Regions from separate parts of the Dactylosporangium sp. NPDC048998 genome, predicted to be linked through region 2. Evidence: riboswitches for the same ligand, from Rfam matches in the RefSeq annotation. Region 2 holds a riboswitch; the other holds the start of a gene.
The links. Region 2 has a riboswitch for S-adenosylmethionine ahead of ACGFI8_RS06270 (aminotransferase class V-fold PLP-dependent enzyme). Riboswitches for the same ligand answer to the same signal wherever they lie in the genome.
Positions count from the first base shown of each region.

Region 1: another riboswitch for S-adenosylmethionine. It lies ahead of thrC (threonine synthase); the one in region 2 lies ahead of ACGFI8_RS06270 (aminotransferase class V-fold PLP-dependent enzyme).

Region 1 covers NZ_JBICTV010000002.1:603,154-608,672, reverse strand. Annotated here, with positions in the region: gene ACGFI8_RS06820 (alpha/beta fold hydrolase) at 1-1,748, shown strand, start outside; gene ACGFI8_RS06815 (ABC transporter permease) at 1,745-2,617, shown strand; gene ACGFI8_RS06810 (glucosyl-3-phosphoglycerate synthase) at 2,666-3,586, opposite strand; SAM riboswitch class I at 3,685-3,819, shown strand; gene thrC (threonine synthase) at 3,833-5,101, shown strand; gene ACGFI8_RS06800 (GNAT family N-acetyltransferase) at 5,470-5,519, shown strand, end outside.
Region 2 covers NZ_JBICTV010000002.1:474,023-479,541, reverse strand. Annotated here, with positions in the region: gene ACGFI8_RS06285 (Ku protein) at 1-365, opposite strand, end outside; gene ligD (non-homologous end-joining DNA ligase) at 462-1,400, shown strand; gene ligD (non-homologous end-joining DNA ligase) at 1,393-2,280, shown strand; gene ACGFI8_RS06270 (aminotransferase class V-fold PLP-dependent enzyme) at 2,260-3,447, opposite strand; SAM riboswitch class IV at 3,484-3,601, opposite strand; gene ACGFI8_RS06265 (hypothetical protein) at 3,594-4,133, opposite strand; gene ACGFI8_RS06260 (PrsW family intramembrane metalloprotease) at 4,108-5,508, shown strand; gene ACGFI8_RS06255 (GroES family chaperonin) at 5,499-5,519, opposite strand, start outside.

The DNA.
Region 1 (5,519 bases), 130 kb from region 2:
TGCGGTACCTCACCGGCCAGTGGCTCGACCACTACCTCAAGGGCAACGGCAAGGCGCCCGGCACCAGCTTCACCTACTCGCGCGTGTCCGGCCTCAACGCGCAGGGCCGCGGACTGGTCACCGCCGCCTCCTCGGTCGATGCCTACCCCGGCCTCAACGGCGCCGGCAGCTCCGTCGACCTGCGGGGCCCGGCCCAGCAGATCGCCAGCCCGCCGAACGGTAACCCGGCGCCGATCTCGTCGCTGCCGATCGCGGGCCTGTCGAGCCTGCTCGGCGCCAGCGGCATCTCCCAGGAGATCCCGGGCCAGCACGCCGACTTCGTCTCCGCGCCGCTCGGCGCCGCGCTCGATGCCGCCGGCGCGCCGAGGGTGCGCATCCGGGCGGCGTCGCCGACCGGCGAGGCGACGCTGTTCGTGAAGCTCTACGACGTGCCCGCCAAGGGCGCGCCGTCGATCCCGGACGGGCTGATCGCCCCGGTCCACCTGACCGGCCTGCCGAAGGACATCGCCGACGCGGTGCCGGTGACCGTCACCCTGCCCGCGGTCGTGCACCGCTTCGAGGCGGGCAGCCGGGTGCGGGTCACGGTCGCGACGGCCGACTCCGGCTACTGGTCGGCGCGGGACCCGGTCTTGTACTCGGTCGCGGTCGACGGCGCGATCACCCTGCCCGCCATCGCCGGGACGCCGATCGCCAGCCCCGACGTGATCTGGCGGTACGTGCTGGCCGGCCTCGTCGCCGCCATCGCGCTCGGGCTCGCCGCCGCGCTGCTGATCGCCCGCCGCCGGGGCCGGCGCATCGACCGCAGCGTGGCCGCCGAGCACGTGGACACGCCGCTGGTGGTGCGGGGGCTGCGCAAGGAGTACAAGAACTTCGTCGCGGTGTCCAAGGTGGACTTCACCGTGCGGCGCGGGCAGGTCGTCGGCCTGCTCGGCCCGAACGGCGCCGGCAAGACCACGTCGCTGCGCGTGCTCATGGGCCTCACCCGCCCGACGTCCGGCGAGATCTTCGTCTTCGGGCACCGGCTGCTGCCCGGCTCGCCGGTGCTGTCGCGGGTCGGGGCGCTGGTGGAGGGGCCGGGCTTCCTGCCGCACCTCACCGGCGCGCAAAACCTCGAGCTGTTCTGGCGGGCCACCGGCCGGCCCGCCGCCGACGCGCACTTCGAGGAGGCGTACGACATCGCCGGCCTCGGCACCGCGGTACAGCGGCGGGTGGGCACGTACAGCCACGGCATGAAGCAGCGGCTCGCCATCGCGCAGGCCATGCTGGGCCTGCCGGAGCTGCTGGTGCTCGACGAGCCGACGGACGGGCTCGACCCGCCGCAGATCGCGGAGATGCGCAAGGTGCTGCGGCGGTACGCCACCGGCGGCCGCGCCGTGCTGGTCTCCAGCCACCTGCTCGCGGAGGTGGAGCAGACCTGCACCGACGTGGTCGTCATGCACAAGGGCGAGGTCGTCGCGGCCGGGCCGGTCGAGGAGATCGTCGGCGACTCGCCGAGCGTGCAGCTCGACGTGTCCGACGTGGACGCCGCCGAGAAGGTGCTGCAGGAACTGACCGGCGTGCGCGCGGTGGCCTGGTCCGGCGGGCGCGGCCTGGTCGTCGACATCGACAGCACGCCGCGCGCCGAGGTGGTGGCGGCCCTGGTGCGCGCCGGCGTCGGCATCGACCGGGTCGCGCCGCGCAGGCGGCTGGAGGACGCGTTCCTCTCCCTCGTGGGCGGGGACACCAAGGCGAGTGGGGAGCGATCGTGAGTACGGATGTGATCGGGGGCGCGGTCGGCTACCGGCCGGGCGCCACCCTCTCGCTGTGGACCGAGATCCGCCGGCAGGCCTCCCGCCGGCGCACCCAGCTGGCGCTGGGCTTCATGGTGCTGCTGCCGCTGATCATCCTGACCGCGTTCCAGCTGGACAACGGCAACCACGACGACCAGGGCGGCCAGAGCGGCCAGTTTTCCCGCCTGTCCGACCTCGCCACGTCCGGCGGCCCCAACTTCACCCTCTTCACGCTGCTGGTCTCGGCGGGCTTCCTGCTGGTCGTGGTGGTCGCGCTGTTCTGCGGCGACACGGTGGCCAGCGAGGCGAGCTGGGGGAGCCTGCGGTACCTCCTGGCGATGCCGGTGCCGCGGGCCCGCCTGCTCGGCATCAAGCTGGCCGTGTCGCTGCTGTACAGCCTGCTCGCGATCCTGACCCTGGTGGCCACGGCGCTGCTGGCCGGGACGCTGCGCTACGGCTGGGCACCGCTGAGCGCCCCGATCGGCGGCGATATTCCGGCGGGCACGGGCGTCCTGCGGCTGCTGGAGATCGTCGCGTACCTCTGCGTGACCCTCCTGGTCGTAGCCTCACTCGCGTTCCTGCTGTCGGTGTCGACCGACGCCCCGCTCGGCGCCGTCGGCGGCGCGGTGCTGCTGCAGATCCTGTCGAACATCCTCGACCAGATCACCGCGCTGGGAAACCTGCGCACCGTGCTCCCCACCCACTACGCCGACGCCTGGCTGGGCCTGCTCTCCAGCCCCATGCAGACCGACGACCTGGTCAAGGGCTGCATAGCCGCGCTGGCCTACGCCACCGTGTTCTTCTCCCTGGCCTGGTGGCGTTTCCTGCGCAAGGACGTGGTGAGCTGACCGATAGCCGGACGGCCCGCGACCGCGACCGTCCGGCCGCGGCCCTGGTCAGGCGGGGGAGTAGCCGGGGACGCTGCGCATCGGGGGGCGGTCCGGGTGGGCGACCGGCGTCACCCGCGGTACGACCGCGGAATCATGGCGCTCGAACTGCGTCAGGGTCGGCCAGAGCGGGTGGCCGGGGGACACGCGGGCGTTGATCGTGTGCACGATCGTCGCGGCCATGCGGCCCAGGGCGGCCGTGTCCTGGTGGCCGTGGGTGCGCTGGCCCAGGTCGACCTGGGCCACCGCGTCCAGACCGTGGCGGCGGTAGGTGTCGACGAGGAGGCCGGTCTCGACGCCGTAGCCGGCGGCGAACGGCAGCGACTCCAGCAGCGTGCGGCGGGCCGCGTACTCGCCGGCCAGCGGCTGTACCACGCCGGCCAGCTCCGGGAAGTGTGCGTTGAGCAGCGGGCGGGCGGCGAGCTCGGTGACCCGGCCGCCGCCGGCCGCGGAGACGTCGAGCAGGGGGCGGTCGTAGAAGGCCTTCACCATCAGCGTGCCCGGGTCGCCGAGCAGCGGGCCCAGCAGGCCCGTCACGAAGTGTGGGCGGAAGTCGGTGAGGTCGGCGTCGACGTACACCAGGATGTCACCCTTGGTGACCGCCAGCGCCTTCCACAGCACCTCGCCCTTGCCCGGGCGGGAGCCCGTCGCCGGCAGGATGTCGTCGCGGTGGTGGACCGTGGCGCCGGCGGCCGCGGCGACCTCGGCGGTGCGGTCGACCGAGCCGGAGTCGACCACGACCAGCTCGTCGACGAGCGGGCCGAGGGTCCGTACGCCGGTCACGATCTCGCCGACCGTGGGCTCCTCGTCCAGGGCGGGCAGCACGACGCTCACCCTCGTATCGCCTTTCGCGTCGAGCAGCTCGTCGGCGGGCCAGTCCCGCCAGCTCGACGTGCGCCGCGAGAACCAGTCGGCCGCGATCGGGTGCATGAGTGAAACGCTAGTCGGCGCCATGTCGTGACTTGACTCATACCCGGGCGCCGGTGGTGCCCCTTACACTCGTCTGAAGCGCACGAACACAATTGCATACCTCATCCAGAGGGGCAGAGGGATACGGCCCGATGAAGCCCCGGCAACCCCTGCGGCGACTCGATGTTGAGGTCGGCCGCGGTAGGTGCCAAATCCGTCCCGGTGCACGCCCGTGTGCTTGGGAAAGATGAGAGGAAGGCCTCCGTCATGACCTCGACGCTCAGCGTCTTCACCGACTCCCCGGCCCGCAACCTCGTCTGCCGGGGCTGTGGGGCCACGTTCCCGCTCGCCGCGCAGCACGCCTGTTACGAGTGTTTCGGCCCCCTTGAGGTGGGCTACGACCCCGCGGCGCTGGCGGCGGTGACCCGCGAGCAGATCGAGGCGGGGCCGAAGAACATCTGGCGCTACGCGCCGCTGCTGCCGGTCGGCGTCGACCCGGAGACCCGCGTGACGCTCGACCCGGGGCTCACCCCGCTGGTCAAGGCCGACGGGCTGGGCAAGGAGCTCGGCTTCACCGCCCAGCTGTGGGTCAAGGACGACTCGGCCAACCCCACGCACTCGTTCAAGGACCGGGTCGTCTCCGTCGCGCTCACCGCCGCGCGGGCGCTGGGCTTCACGCGGTACTCCTGCGCCTCCACCGGCAACCTCGCCAACTCCGTCGCCGCGCACGCGGCCCGGGCCGGCGTCCCGTCGACCGTGTTCATCCCGGCCGACCTGGAGCCGGGCAAGGTCGTCATGACCGCGGTGTACGGCGGCGAGGTCGTCGCCATCGAGGGCTCCTACGACGAGGTGAACCGGCTCTGCTCGGAGCTGACCGAGACCGACGAGTTCGAGGACACCGCGTTCGTCAACGTCAACGTCCGGCCGTTCTACGCCGAGGGCTCCAAGACGCTCGGATACGAGGTCGCCGAGCAGCTCGGCTGGCGCATCCCGGCCCAGGTGGTCATCCCGATGGCCAGCGGCGAGCTGCTCACGAAGATCGACAAGGCGTTCGCCGAGCTGGTCGAGATCGGCCTGGTGCCGAACACGCCGTGGAAGGTCTTCGGCGCCCAGTCGGCCGGCTGCAACCCGATCGCGAAGGCGCTGCACGACGGCGTCGACGAGATCACCCCGGTCAAGCCGACCGGCATCGCCAAGTCGCTGAACATCGGCGACCCGGCCGCCGGCGTCTACGCGCTGGAGTCGGTGCGCCGTAGCGGCGGCTGGATGGAGTACGTGGACGACGACGAGATCCGCGCGGGCATCCAGCTGCTGGCCCGCACCACCGGCGTCTACGCCGAGACGGCCGGCGGCGTGACCACCGCGGTGCTCAAGAAGCTCGTCGAGTCCGGCCGGCTCGATCCCAGCGCCGAGACGGTCATCTTCAACACCGGCGACGGGCTCAAGACCCTCGATGCGGTGGCGGACCGGGTGGGCCCCACCCATCGGGTGAAGCCGTCGCTGAAGTCGGCGCGGGAGGCCGGCCTGCTCGGATGATTTTTTTGGGTTACTCGATCACCGAGCGTTCAGATTGAGAGAGCGCTTCCACGCTTGGACGAGGGAAGGGTCGTCCGATTGGTGGAGGTGATCGACACCGAGCGTAATCGGCGGCGAGCCGTACGTTCGGTGGTGGACTTGACGCCTTAAGACCCGAGCGCCAGGATGCTCGGTGCGGGAGGACGTGTCGCCGCGAGGCTCTAACCGATTGCTCGGTGGGAGCCCGCGACCACAACACCGGAGGTGTTGGCGAGCGTCCTCTCGACCAATTTCCGGACCTTCTGGTTCTCCCTGGTTCTCCGGACCGTCGGACGGTCACCGGCATAAATGGATTGCCGGGGCGTCGCGTCGCGGGCGACCCTGGCGGTATGGCCCAATCTCCGCTCGAGATCGTCGAGGTGCGCGCCGATGACCCGGC
Region 2 (5,519 bases):
TAGGGCTTTGCGGCCGTCTGTTCCGGTTCGAGGTAGTACGCCTTGTTGTAGAGGATCGGGTCCACCTGCTCGGTGGGCACGAACTCCAGCACCTCGATCGCCCGGCTGGTGGTCAGGGGCAGGTCGGCGAAGTCGTCGTCGGTGAGGATCACCATCTCGCCGCCGCCCAGGTCGTAGCCCTTGGCGATGTCGTCGTAGGCGACCTCTTCGCCGTCGACGGAGCAGACCCGCTTGTACTTGATCCGCCCGCCGTCGTCCCGGTGCACCTGGTGGAAGCGGATGTCCTTCTCCTCGGTCGCCGAATACAGGCGCACGGCGATCGAGACCAGCCCGAAGGAGACCGCGCCCTTCCAGATCGCGCGCATGGAGATCCCTTTCCGCAGCCTGTGGACCTTGTCCCACCAGAATCGCATCGTTTCGAGCCGGGCGCGAGGAACTCTCAGGCGAACTATCGTGTGGGGATGGCAGGCCCGCCGGCACCGATGCTCGCCTCGAGCGGTGCGCTGCCCTCCGGGCCCGGCTGGGCGTACGAGTTCAAGTGGGACGGCATCCGCGCGATCGCGATTGTCCGCGAGGGCGCCACCAGGCTTTTCGCCCGCAGCGGGGCCGAAGTGACGGCCGCCTATCCCGAGCTCGCGGGCGTCGGGCGCGGCTTGGCCGACTCGGTGCTCGACGGCGAGGTCGTGGCGATGGACGAGGCCGGGCAGCCGTCGTTCCAGGTGCTCGCCGAGCGCATGCACGTGCGTGAGCCCAACCGCGCGGCCCGGCTCGCCGCCACCGTCCCGGTCACCTACCTGGTCTTCGACGCCCTGCGTGCCGAGGGGGAGGAGCTGACCGCCCTGCCGTACCGCATCCGCCGGGAACGCCTGGAGGGCCTCGCGCTGGGGGCCCGCGCGGTCGTGCCCCCGTCGTTCGACGACGGCGCGGCGACCGTGGCCGCCAGCCGGGAGAACCGGCTCGAGGGCGTGGTGGCGAAGCGGGCCGACTCGCTGTACCACCCCGGGATCCGCACCACCGACTGGATCAAGGTGAAGCTCGAGGAGAGCTGCGAGTTCGTGGTCGGCGGCTGGCGGCCGGGCAAGCGCGCGCTGGGCGCGCTGCTGGTCGGCGTCCCCGCGCAGGGTGGCTTGGGTGGCCTCGCCTACCGAGGCCGGGTCGGCGGCGGCATCTCCGGCGCGGCGGAGCGGGCGCTGCTGGCCGCGCTCGGCCCGTTGGAGACGAGCACAAACCCCTTCGGCGCATCGGTACCGCGGGAGGACGCCCGCGGCGCCGTATGGGTCGACCCGCAGCTCGTGGTCGAGGTCAAGTTCGGGCACCGCACGCGCGACGGGCGGCTGCGCTTCCCGCGGTTCCTGCGGATCCGGCCCGACCTGTCGCCCGAGGAGGTGCGCGATGCCTGACCGCCTGCGGGTCGAGGTCGCCGGGCGCCAGCTGGAGATCTCCAACCTCGACAAGGTCCTCTACCCGAGGGCCGGCTTCACCAAGGGCGAGGTCCTCGACTACTACACGCGCATCGCGCCGACGCTGCTGCCGCATCTCGACGGGCGCCCGCTCACCCGCACCCGCTATCCCGACGGCGTCGGCGGCATCAGCTTCTTCGAGAAGAACGCCCCGGCCGGCACCCCGGACTGGGTGCGCACGGTGCGGCTGCCGGTGCCCGGTTCGTCCAGAAACCGCGAGAAGATCGACTTCATCGTGGTCGAGGAGCTGGCGACCGTCGTCTGGCTGGCCAACCTCGCCGCGCTGGAGCTGCACACCCCGCAGTGGCGGGTCGACGAGGACGGCCGGGCGCTCGACCCCGACCAGCTCGTCGTCGACCTCGACCCGGGGCCGCCGGCCGGCCTGCCCGAGTGCTTCGAGGTCGCCCTGCTCATGCGCGAGCGGCTGGCCGCCGACGGGCTGGAGTGCGCGCCGAAGACGTCCGGCAAGAAGGGCATGCAGCTGGTCGTGCCGCTGCCCGGCGACGAGAGCGCGGACGAGATCAGCGGCTACGCGAAGGCGATCGCCGAGGAGCTGGCCGGCCGGCACCCGCGGCTGATCGTGGCGAAGATGGCCAAGCAGCTGCGGCCGGGCAAGGTGTTCATCGACTGGAGCCAGAACAACGCGTTCAAGACCACAGTCACGCCCTACTCACTACGGGCCGGCGAAACCCCGACCGTCAGCGCGCCGCTGGCCTGGGACGAGGTCGAGGCCGGCGAGCTGACCGCCGCCGACCTGACCCCGTCCGTCGTCCTCGACCGGGTCGCGACGCTGGGTGACCTACTGCAGGGCGGCCAGTAGCCGGTCGATGTGCGCCTCGGTGGTACCGAGGCCGAAGCTGGCCCGGATCGCCTGGGCGGGCGGCCGCTCGGCGCCGAGACGGTCGGCGGCCTCGGCCAGCAGGCGGCGGGTGAGCGGGTGGGCGCAGAACAGCCCCGTCCTGACGCCGATGCCGTGATCGCGACCGAGCGTGACGGCGAGCTCGCCCGGGTCGGCCCCGAGGACGGCGAACGACACGATCCCGACCCGCTCGGCGTCGGCCGGGAAGAGCCGCAGCTCCTCGACGTGCGGCAGCCGCGCGAGGCCGTCCCGGAGCCGGTGCAGCAGGGCGTCTTCCCGGTGCTGCGGGTCGACCTGCCGCAGTGACCTCAGCGCCGTCGCGAGCGCGACCGCGCCGACGAGGTTCGGGGTGCCGGCCTCGTGCCGGGCCGGGCCGGTCGCCCAGTGCACCGCGCCGTCGTCGGCCACGTGGGCACTCGCCCCGCCACCGGCCAGGTACGGCTCCGCCGCGTCGAGCCAGTCCGCCCGGCCGGCGAGCACGCCCGCCCCGAACGGCGCGTAGAGCTTGTGGCCCGAGAACGCCGCGTAGTCGGCGCCGAGCCCAGCCAGGCGCGCCGGGGCGTGCGGGGCCAGCTGCGCCGCGTCGACCGCGATGCGGGCGCCGAAGCGGTGCGCGACCTCCGCGAGCCGCGCGACCGGCCAGACCTCGCCGGTCACGTTGCTCGCCGCCGTCACGCTCACGAGCAGGTTCGGACCTTGGATGCCGGGCAGCGATCGCTCCAGCGCCTCGACCGCCTCCTCGGGCGACCTGGGCGCGGCCAGGCGCACGGTGCGGCGCCAGGGCAGCAGGTTGGCGTGGTGCTCACCGCCGAACGTCACGACCGTCGCATCCTCCGGCAGCGCCCGCGCCAGCAGGTTGAACGCGTCCGTGGTGTTGCGCGTGAAGATCACCGTGTCGTCCGAGCCGTGGCCGAGGAGGTCCGCGACGGTCTCTCGGGCCTGCTCGTACTCCCGGGTGCAGCGCTCCGACAGCGCGCCCGCACCGCGGTGCACGCTGCCGTAGTAGGGCAGCAGGTCGGCGACGGCGTCCGCGACGGCCCGCAGGCACGGCGCGGTGGCGGCGATGTCGAGGTTGGCGAAGTCGACGGACCGGCCGTCGCGCAGCTTGACCTCGCCCGGCGACAAGATCGCAGGGGACAGCAACTCGGACACGGGTCACCCTCTCGCTCGCGCTTGCCCGGGCACACCGTGTGCCGGGCCGGGTCATCACCCGGGGCACCCCGCCGCGAACGCGAGGGTTGCCGGCCAGCAAGCCGGGGCTTGTGCGCTGGCACTCATGACCTGACCAGACCGTACCGCAGATAAGGTTGCGTCATGAGCGAACTCCCGCCGGATGGGACGCCGAACTCGCCCTGCTCCGAGCCCCCGTCCTCGGAGACCGGTGCGACCCCGGTCTCCGACGCCGGCCCCTGGGCGGCGCCGGGCAGCGCGCCCCCGGCGGCGGGCGGCGGCTCCTCGGCGCCGAGTGCCGGGCAGTGGGGGCAGGCGGCGCCGCCCCCCGCGCCGACGTCGGGCCCCGCGCCGTGGCAGTCCGCGGCCATCGGGCCGGCGCCGAGCCCGTGGAGCTCGCCGTCCTCGCCATCCTCGCCGTCCTCGCCGTCCTTGGGCCAGCCGATCGTGCCGCAGGCGCCGGCCAGGTCGGCCTCGGGGCCGCCGTTCCCGGGGTCCGGGCCGACCGGCGCGATATCGCCCGGCGGGCCGATGATCCATGCCGGACCGCCTGGGCCGGCTGGACCGCCTGGGCCCTCGCCGTGGCCGTCGGCGCTGCCCGGCGTCGCGGTGCCGAACGTGATCGAGGCAGCCGAGCCCAGCACCGGCCAGCAGGAGTACCCGACCGCCGCCCTCGCCCTGGCCGCCGCGCCGCCCGCCAAGCGCACCGACCGGCGCCGGCTGTGGACGCTCATCGGTGTCATGGGCTTCATCGCCCTCTGCGGCGCGGCCGTGCTCGCCTTCTTCGGCGTCAGCGGCGGCTGGACGGCGCTGCTCGTCGGCGTCGGGTCCGCCATTATCCCGGTCCCGGTCCTCGTGTCCTGCTTCCTCTGGCTGGACCGCTACGAGCCGGAGCCCGTGAAGTACCTCGTCTTCGTCTTCGGCTGGGGCGCCTGCGTGGCCACCGGCGTGGCGCTGGTGGTCAACACCGCCGGCAGCTACTTCGCCGAGAAGGCCGGCCTGTCCGGCGCCCTGGTCGCCGTGCTGCTCGCGCCGCTGATCGAGGAGAGCATGAAGGCCCTCGGCCCGGTGCTGCTCTTCTGGCGCCGCCCGCGCGCCTACTCCGGCATCATCGACGGCATCGTCTACTGCGGGCTGTCGGCGACCGGCTTCGCGATGGTGGAGAACATCCTGTACCTCGGCTTCAAGGGCTACGGCGATTACGCCGAGAAGTCAGGTCCGGCCTCGGGCGCGGCCGCGCTGGTCGGCATCTTCATCGTTCGCATCCTGATGAGCGGGTTCGCGCACCCGCTCTTCACCTCGATGACCGGCATCGGGCTGGGCGTCGCGTCGCGGTCGTCGACGAAGGCGGTGCGGTTCCTGGCGCCGCTGGCCGGCCTGCTGACCGCGATGATGCTGCACGGCTCGTGGAACCTCATGTCGGTCGTCGCAGCCAGCTCGACCAAGCCCTGGGTGCCGCTGCTGTACGGCTACTTCGCGGTGATGATGCCGATCTTCTTGGGCATGGTCGGCTTCGCGCTCTGGCTGCGCGCCAACGAGGGCCGGCTCACCGAGCGCGTGCTGGGCGAGTACGCGCGGGCCGGCTGGTTCTCCCCGCCGGAGGTCGCCGCGCTCGCCACCCTCGGCCGGCGGCTCTCCGCCCGCCGCTGGGCGAAGCGGGTGGCCGGCGACGCCGGCGCGCAGGCGATGCGGGCGTTCCAGTTCGACGCGACGCGGCTGGCGCTGCTGCGCGACGGCCTGCACCGCGGCCTGGACAAGGAGCCGAAGCGGCGGATGCAGACGCTGGCCGAGGAGCGGCAGCTGCTGACCGCGCTGGACGCCTATCGCCAGGTGTTCGTCGGGCGGGATCCGCAGTCGCCGCGGGCGGTGTGGGACGGGGCGCGCTATCACATCACGTTCCCCGATGGCGTGGTGCGCGTGCTCGACGCCCCGCCGACCCCGGTCGTGCCGGTGCCGGTCTCGCTGGCCGTGCCGCCGCCCCCGCCCCCGGCCTACGCCGGCCCGCCGTACTACAGATAGAGGCCGGTCGA